DNA from 2 places in the Lysinibacillus sp. FSL P4-0201 genome. Region 2 is predicted to be linked to the other one. Evidence: riboswitches for the same ligand, from Rfam matches in the RefSeq annotation. Region 2 holds a riboswitch; the other holds the start of a gene.

Region 1 (4,222 bases), 270 kb from region 2:
TCCGTGTTCCATCGACTATACGATGCATATCACCAAGACGTGTTTCAGTTTTTAATATATTTAGTAAAAAACCGTACACTTGCCGAAGATTTAGCACATGAAGTTTATGTACGAGTGTTGCGCTCATACGATCAATTTGCAGGCAATAGTAGTGAGAAAACTTGGCTATTTGCTATTGCTAAAAATGTAGCAATTGATCATTTTAGAAAGCAAGCTGTACGTCAAAAGCATTCACATGATTTCTTTGACTGGGAAACGGAACAGCTCCATTCAACCACGCCATCACCGGAAGATATGCTACAGGCCAGTGATGAATTTATGCAGGTAGAATCAGCACTTGAAAACTGTACAGGCGACCAAAAAATGGTCATTATTATGCGCTATTTTCAAGATTTATCGATTGCAGAAACAGCGCAAATACTAGATTGGACAGAAGCTAAGGTAAAAACGACCCAGCATCGAGCCATTAAATTTTTAAGGCAACAGCTACAGCCGATTAGAGAACAGGAGGCGAAACGGCAATGACACATAAGCCATTTGATGATGAACAGCTTGAACATGTCTTGAACAATGCCCCTAAGCTTTCTGACCGCCGTTCAAAAGAAGAAATATTAAATCGGTTAATGGCAGATGCTCGCTTGCAGGATAATAGTCACCTACAAGAAGCGATACAACAACCTATAGAGAATGAAGAAGCACAACAAGCAAGTAAATCTTTGATTCAAGATGAACGACCATCACGATTTAAGTTCCGAAAAATGCCGATTTTTACGAGTGTAGCAGCAGTTTTCGCGATAACGGTACTCGTTGGCTTCATGTTCATGAATAATGACGCTAGCCAAAAAGATCTAGCTAGTACGCCAGAAACGGCTAATTACTCTACGTTACAGGAAGATCGTTCTGCTAAAGAGGCAGCTACCCAGGATGAGGCACTTCAATCCAGTATTGTATCGGAGCATGAGCGTATGTTATCTTTACGGTCGTCTGTCTATGAGGAAGATGTGAAAGATGCTGTCGTTTTCCGTATTGGTTTGGCAGGACGCGATGCAGAAAGTGTTCCAATGACATATGTGATACCAAATGAGCGTGTAGCAACTGATTTTGGAACAGAAAAGCCTTCTACCCTACAGATGTATGAAAAATATGCTCCTCAAATAGATGAAGAAGCCAAAGGGTTTACGGATTATCATCCTTTTAAAGGTGAACTGAAGGAGAAGGAAGACAAGCTTGTCCACGTATTACCAAAGGACAATGACTATGATGTTGCATCAGCTACCGTTAATGAGTACAAAGGGACTTTAGAGGATACCTTCTCGGATTCTGAATATACGGAAGTTGAGATTCAAAATGAAGATGGCACACCTTATGAGTTTTCTCAGGAGGGTGAGCCAAGTCAAGCTATGTCATTAACAAACGCCAAGCATTTTAATTATTATTTATACCAAGATGGTAGTGGGGCAGAATACCTGTCACCAGATTTCCGTCAAACATTTGCTAATGTTACAGAGGCGCTTACACTAATGAAAAACAAAAATGATGATGTTTATGTAACAGTCGTTCCTGAAAACGTAACATATACCGTGAAAGAGGAAGCCGAAGGTGTAGTCGTAACATTCGATATTCCCTTAGATTTAGCATCGATGGAGCCAATTCGCGCTACCCAATTAATTGAAGCTATGATGTTAACTGCTGCTAGCTTTGACCAACAATTACGCTTGGATAATGTGGTCCAAGAAAGCTGGGAAGGATTCGATTTAAAAACGTATTTGCCAAAGCCTGTGGGGCCAAATAAACAATATATGCCTTAGTCAAAATCAAAAAATGGAGCATTCCTGTAACATGGAATGCTCCATTTTTACAATACTTACAAATCTAATCGGAATTTTTTAAGCAGAACTATTTACTTTTTCTTAATAATTAATTATAGTAAGGTTGTAGTATAAAATAATATGATTCATCTTCGGGGCAGGGTGAAAATCCCGACCGGCGGTAATAGAGTGGTGAACCGTTAATGTTTCCATTAACTCGAATGGTTTATGCTTCGCTCTTCAGCCCGCGACCTGTGCAAATTTATTTGCATGGCTGACTTGGTGTGATTCCGAGGCCGACAGTTAAAGTCTGGATGGGAGAAGATGGAGGTACGATCGTCATTCATTGTTATGAAATAAACTATGACCGAGCGCTTTTTTTGTATGGCTTTTTAAACAGTGCTCAAAAATAGTTTAAATTGACGCCTATTCGTCATGCCTTTCTCCCTTGTGCTCTTTATGCATAAGGGTTTTTTCGTGCTAACAATTGAAAGATCGTCACCTTTCTTCTTGCGAGATTGAATCAGCAAAGAGGAGAGAGTTTTCTATGAAGAAAAATGTTAAACTTCAATCGTTTATTACGATTGGCATGCTGAGCAGTATTTCGTTTTTATTAATGCTTTTTAATTTCCCAATTCCACCATTCCCAGCATTCTTGGAAGTCGACTTTAGTGATATGCCTGCATTAATAGCAGCCATCACAATGGGGCCTGTAGCTGGTATTTTAGTAGAATTATTTAAAAATGTATTGGATTGGATTTTCTCTGGAACGCCAACAGGTGTACCAGTAGGTCATATTGCCAACTTTGCAACAGGTATTTTATTTATTTTGCCTGTAAGCCTTATTTTTAATCGCTTTAAAACAATTGCTGGTCTTGTTGGAGGTTTAGCGACAGGAACAGTCGTAATGGCAGTAGGGATGAGTATTTTAAACTACGCAGTATTTTTACCGATGTACACATACTTCTTAGGAATGGAACCTGTTGTAGGTGACTCACTTTATAAAATGATTATCGCTGGGATTTTACCATTTAACATTGTGAAAGGTATTTTATTAACGGCTATTATGGCGTTTTTATTTACAACTATGCGCAAGTGGATCGACCGCCAGCGTTCTATCTATATAACAAAATAATTTTTACTAACCTCGGGTGAACATACCTGAGGTTTTTTGTTGGAAGGAATGATGGATAGGGAAAAGTGTGAAGAATAGAAAGGCAAAACTAACGGATAAATATAGAAAAAAGTAATGGGGTAAAAAAGCTAACTAGTACTTTATAATTATAACCTAGTCGAAAGCTATATTTTCATGTAAAATAGAGAAGAGTTTAGAATGTTTGAGGAGTTTGAAGAGATGAGTGGAAAAAAAGGACAATGGTCTAGTAAATTAGGTTTTATTTTAGCATCAGCTGGTGCGGCGATCGGACTAGGGGCAATTTGGAAACTTCCCTATGTAACAGGACAAAGTGGTGGAGGAGCATTTTTCCTTATCTTTGTATTATTTACCTTGTTAATAGGACTACCGATGTTATTGTCCGAGTATGTTTTAGGACGTGGTACACAATCCGAGGCTGTAACAGCGTATAAAAAAATTGCTCCAACTAAGCCAGGCTGGGCTTGGATTGGTCGAATGGGCGTGCTAGGCTGTTTTTTATTATTAACTTTTTATAGCGTAGTTGGAGGTTGGATCTTTATTTATAGCGGGCTAGGTGTAGCTGGCGCGGTAATTGATCCAGCAGTAGATCCAACTGAATTATTTGGAAAAATTATAGGCACGCCTTGGATTACGCTAGTTGGTCTAGTGTTGTTTACATTAGCCAACGTACTTGTGATTTCATTAGGTGTACAAAATGGGATTGAAAAGGCCAATAAATGGATGATGCCGTTACTTTTCATAATGTTCATTGTCCTTGTTGTGCGTGCAGTTACATTAGATGGGGCAATGGAAGGGGTAAAATTCTTCTTATGGCCTGATTTCTCGAATATTACGGGTAAGGCATTATTAGAAGCCCTAGGGCAATCGTTCTTTGGGTTAGCAGTAGGCTTTTCTTGTCTAGTTACATATAGCTCTTATCTAAAAAAAGATGTCAGTCTTCCGAATTCAGCGGGTTCTGTAGTGCTGTTAACTGTGCTTGTTTCATTTTTAGCAGGTTTAGCGATTTTCCCTGTTGTGTTCGCCTTTGATTTAGAGCCAGCAGCGGGTCCAGGCTTGCTATTTATGGTGCTACCAACAGCATTTAGTCAAATGCCATTTGGTGAAGTGTTTTTAGCCATGTTTTTATTGCTATTTTTATTTGCTACATTAACGTCATCATTTAGTTTATATGAGATTATCGTAGCGGCATTTATGGAGCATAGTCAGAAATCCCGTCCGATGTGGACGCTTTTACTTGGTATAGTCGTATTTATTGCAG
Region 2 (4,222 bases):
CACGGGCTAATTCTAAAGAAAGATTTAAGGACAATGTAAGCCCTAATGTGGAAGAATTTTTTAAATAGAGAATAATCATAGGTATGGAGCCGCAAAGGTAGGCAAAGAATAAGATACTTGTAATGGTACCCATAATATCTTTACCGATTTCATGTCCCGAAGATTTCAGAGCCTTGACAGAGATTGTAGGATCTTGCTCGTATAAAGCAAAAATCGAGGAAGCCATTGTAATAGAAACATCCATTACTGCCCCAAGTGAGCCAATAAATAAACCTGCCATAAAGACGGTACGATAGGGACGTGTTAAAAATTGCATTTCTTCATAACGAAGACCATTTTCACCTGTCAACCACATTACAATAGAGCTTATGATAAGCGCTATAACAGTGCCTAAAAGTGTGGACACGATGGCTACATATGTTTTTGTATGCAATCCACTAATAAGTAGTAGCGAAATAATCGTAAATAGCAGGGCGCAAATGCCGCTGACTAATAACAGGCTTACGCCCCCATGCTTCACATAAAGATCTAATGCGAATGATAAAATCACAGCATTGACACTCAAACTAATGATAGAAAATAAGCCTTGTCTTTTACCTACAATAAGTAGGGCAAAAATAAAAATCCATGCAATCATTACCATGGTTTGATCTCGTTTTAAATCGAGAATGGTTCCTGTTAAAACAGATTGTGTTTTGCGATCATCTAGCGTGACAAAGATTTCATTGCCTACATGGTATTCTTGATCAAAAGCACCAGACGAAGAATAGTCATTCGTCAAATGAATGGATTGCCCCTTATGCTGACCATTTTTGATAATGGCCATAATCTCCTGTGTAAACAAAAAATCCTCATTTTCATACATATCTGTCATGGGTTCTGATGCTGTTACATCCACTTGCGTTATTTCCGCTATCGGTCGATCATAAAATTGTTCGTTATGATGTACGAAAACGATCGAAACCCCACAACAGAGTGCTAATAGGGCATAGAAAATAGCTTGTTTAAAAGGTATATTTTTAAAAAATGTCAAGTAAATGACCTCCAAACTGCTAGACTGAATAGTCACTTGTAAAGGAACGTTTTTTTGATTAAGAAGTTCCATAAACAGGTTAAATGTCATCATTTTAATAATATCTTTTACATTTTTCAAGTCGAGTCAGAGCTGTTTAAAATTTATGCTTCGAAAAAAATTTAAAAAGAAGGATGGATAATATAATAAAATAGTGTTATCGTAAGACTAGCTAAATAAAAATATTCTTCGGGGTAGGGTGAAATTCCCGATCGGCGGTGATGAAGCAATTCAAAGTCCGTGAGCGCAAGCTGATTTGGTGCAAATCCAAAACCGACAGTTACAGTCTGGATGGGAGAAGGGTAAAAATGCGAACTTTTTAAATTGATACTAATTTAGAAGGTTTATTTGACTATGCATTTATTACAAAACTTCCCAATCATCTTGTGGGAAGTTTTTTTATTTAGCTACAATCGAATAGAAGATGTTCTTCGGGGTAGGGTGAAATTCCCAATCGGCGGTGATGAAGCAATTCAAAGTCCGTGAGCGCAAGCTGATTTGGTGCAAATCCAAAACCGACAGTGATAGTCTGGATGGGAGAAGAACGAATGAGATGACGGTCTATGAAAAAATTGTTTTCAAATAGGCTTATTTGTTGATGTCTTATACTCCCAAAACCCCTTTGATGTAAAGGGGTTTTTATTTTTTATTGCTAACGAGAGAAGGGAGAAGGATAAGGCACAAAAACAGGTGGATCAACTTTAAAAGTAAAGGATAGAAGTGCTAATAAAGTAGAGTAGGTGATGGAATGTTTACAGGACTTGTAGAGGATATTGGTATCATAAAAGCCGTGCAAAGCGATCGGGACAGTATGGAAATTACGGTTCAATCAGCTAAGATAACGGAGGATGTCAAGCTTGGTGACAGTATAGCGGTCAATGGAGTTTGTTTAACAGTGACAAATTTCACACAACAGCAGCTTACGATGGATGTTATGCCTGAAACAGTCAAAGCAACAAATCTACAGCAGCTGGCAATAGGCGATTCTGTTAATTTGGAGCGTGCCATGCCTGCTAATGGACGATTTGGTGGCCATTTTGTTGCTGGTCATGTTGATGGAGTCGGCAAAATTTTGCGAAAACGTCCAGTAGCAAACGCCGTTTATATTGATATCGAAATGTCAGAGGAGCTAACCAACTTTTGTATTCCAAAGGGTTCCATAACAATTGATGGCACAAGCTTAACCCTTTTTCATGTTGAAGCCAATAGTGTCACAATTTCACTTATTCCTCATACTTACAAAGAAACCGTTTTAGGTATGAAGAGGGTTGGAGCAATCGTTAATATCGAAACCGATTTAGTTGGAAAATACATTATAGGGCAATTAAAAAAGGGGCAAACAACGCCAGCTATTACAAGAGATTATTTAGCACAACATGGTTTTTAAATCACAGAATAGGAGTTGATCATCGTGCTACATTCAATTGAAGAAGCCATAGAGGATTTAAGGCAGGGCAATATGATTGTGGTGGTTGATGATGAGGATCGAGAAAATGAAGGAGATCTTCTGGCACTCGCTGAATTCATCACACCAGCAACAATCAACTTTATGGCAACCAATGGTAGAGGTTTAATTTGTACGCCGATTTCGCAGCAGCTTGCACAAAAGCTAGATTTATATCCAATGGTTCAGCACAATACAGATAACCATCAAACCGCATTTACGGTAAGTATCGATCATGTAGAAACAACGACAGGGATTAGCGCCTTTGAGCGTGCGCTAACGATACAAAGAATGATAGAAAAGCAAGCTAAGCCAACTGATTTTCGTCGACCAGGCCATATTTTTCCGTTGATTGCGAAAGAGCAAGGCGTGCTGGAACGGAGAGGGCACACGGAGGCCACTATTGACCTAGCGAAGCTTTGTCATAGCGTACCTGCAGGTGTTATTTGCGAAATTATGGGTGATGATGGGCATATGCTTCGGTTTGAAGAACTAACAAATTACGCTGCACATCATGGCTTAAAAATGATCTCGATAGAAGCATTGGTTGCTTATCGTAAACAATTATCCACTAATAAAACTAAAATTTCTATGTAAAAAGGAGAAGGAACAATGGGTCAAACATTTGAAGCACAATTAATTGGAACGGATTTGAAAATTGCAGTAGTAGTGGGTCGTTTTAATGAGTTTATTACTAGCAAATTATTGGATGGGGCAATGGATGGTTTAACTCGTCATGGGGTTGATTCTGCATCTATTGATGTTGCATGGGTGCCAGGGGCTTTTGAAGTTCCTTTTATAGCAAAACAACTGGCAGAAACAAAGAAATATGATGCTATTATTGGTTTAGGTACTGTTATTCGTGGCTCTACAACACACTATGACTATGTTTGTAATGAATCAGCAAAAGGCATTGCCAATGTGTCATTGTCAACGAATGTACCTGTTATTTTTGGAATTGTTACTACTGAAAATATTGAACAGGCAATTGAACGTGCAGGAACAAAATCTGGTAATAAAGGCTATGATGCGGCAATGTCTGCAATTGAGATGGCAAATCTAAAGAAAATGATTGGATCAGGACAATTTGAATAGTCTTCACAACATTTGTTTCTTTGAATATTTTGAACAACCATGGGAAAAATATGCTTAAGTGTATTTATTGAAGGTGATTGTTTTCATAAATGTACTAATCTTGAGCTGGCTCAGTAGGAGATGAGAAGTATTTCATCAATGGAACAAATTAATTTGAAAATGTTGAAATCACTATTTCAACGCTCTGCTGATGTGATTTTCCAACAATATAATTTTCAGCAATATACAGTACATTTGATAACTTGTGATGCAATGGTCAATGAGCAAATACTTCAAACTGTGGTTGTTCAACGTGTTCAATCTTTGTTATGCAATGTCACTGAGGACATGCTAGAGGAAGAAATTGAACAGCATTTACACATTCCCTATTTACAAAAGATTTTATCGAAAGAGGATGCGATAACTAGGGTCTATAAAGGCCATGTTTTACTGTATTTTGAAGAAAATCAATTACTTTATTCTAGTGATATTTCAAAAAGACCCAATCGAGAGCCTGGGGAAACAACATTAGAACTAGTAGTAAAGGGACCTAGAGATGACTTTATTGAAGATGTTTTTATTAATATTGCTTTATTAAGAAAACGATTACCGACTAATTCTTTTAGTGTAGA

The links. Region 2 has a riboswitch for FMN ahead of ribE (riboflavin synthase). Riboswitches for the same ligand answer to the same signal wherever they lie in the genome.
Region 1: another riboswitch for FMN. It lies ahead of MKY76_RS06410 (ECF transporter S component); the one in region 2 lies ahead of ribE (riboflavin synthase).

The regions. Positions count from the first base shown of each region.
Region 1 is NZ_CP151995.1:1,334,622-1,338,843, forward strand. Features, by position in the region: gene sigX (RNA polymerase sigma factor SigX) at 1-525, shown strand, start outside; gene MKY76_RS06405 (hypothetical protein) at 522-1,808, shown strand; FMN riboswitch at 1,953-2,138, shown strand; gene MKY76_RS06410 (ECF transporter S component) at 2,356-2,943, shown strand; gene MKY76_RS06415 (sodium-dependent transporter) at 3,163-4,222, shown strand, end outside.
Region 2 is NZ_CP151995.1:1,604,241-1,608,462, forward strand. Features, by position in the region: gene MKY76_RS07845 (YibE/F family protein) at 1-1,033, opposite strand, end outside; FMN riboswitch at 1,254-1,379, shown strand; FMN riboswitch at 1,496-1,621, shown strand; gene ribE (riboflavin synthase) at 1,821-2,459, shown strand; partial or broken gene ribB (3,4-dihydroxy-2-butanone-4-phosphate synthase) at 2,484-3,110, shown strand; gene ribE (6,7-dimethyl-8-ribityllumazine synthase) at 3,129-3,611, shown strand; gene MKY76_RS07865 (spore germination protein) at 3,750-4,222, shown strand, end outside.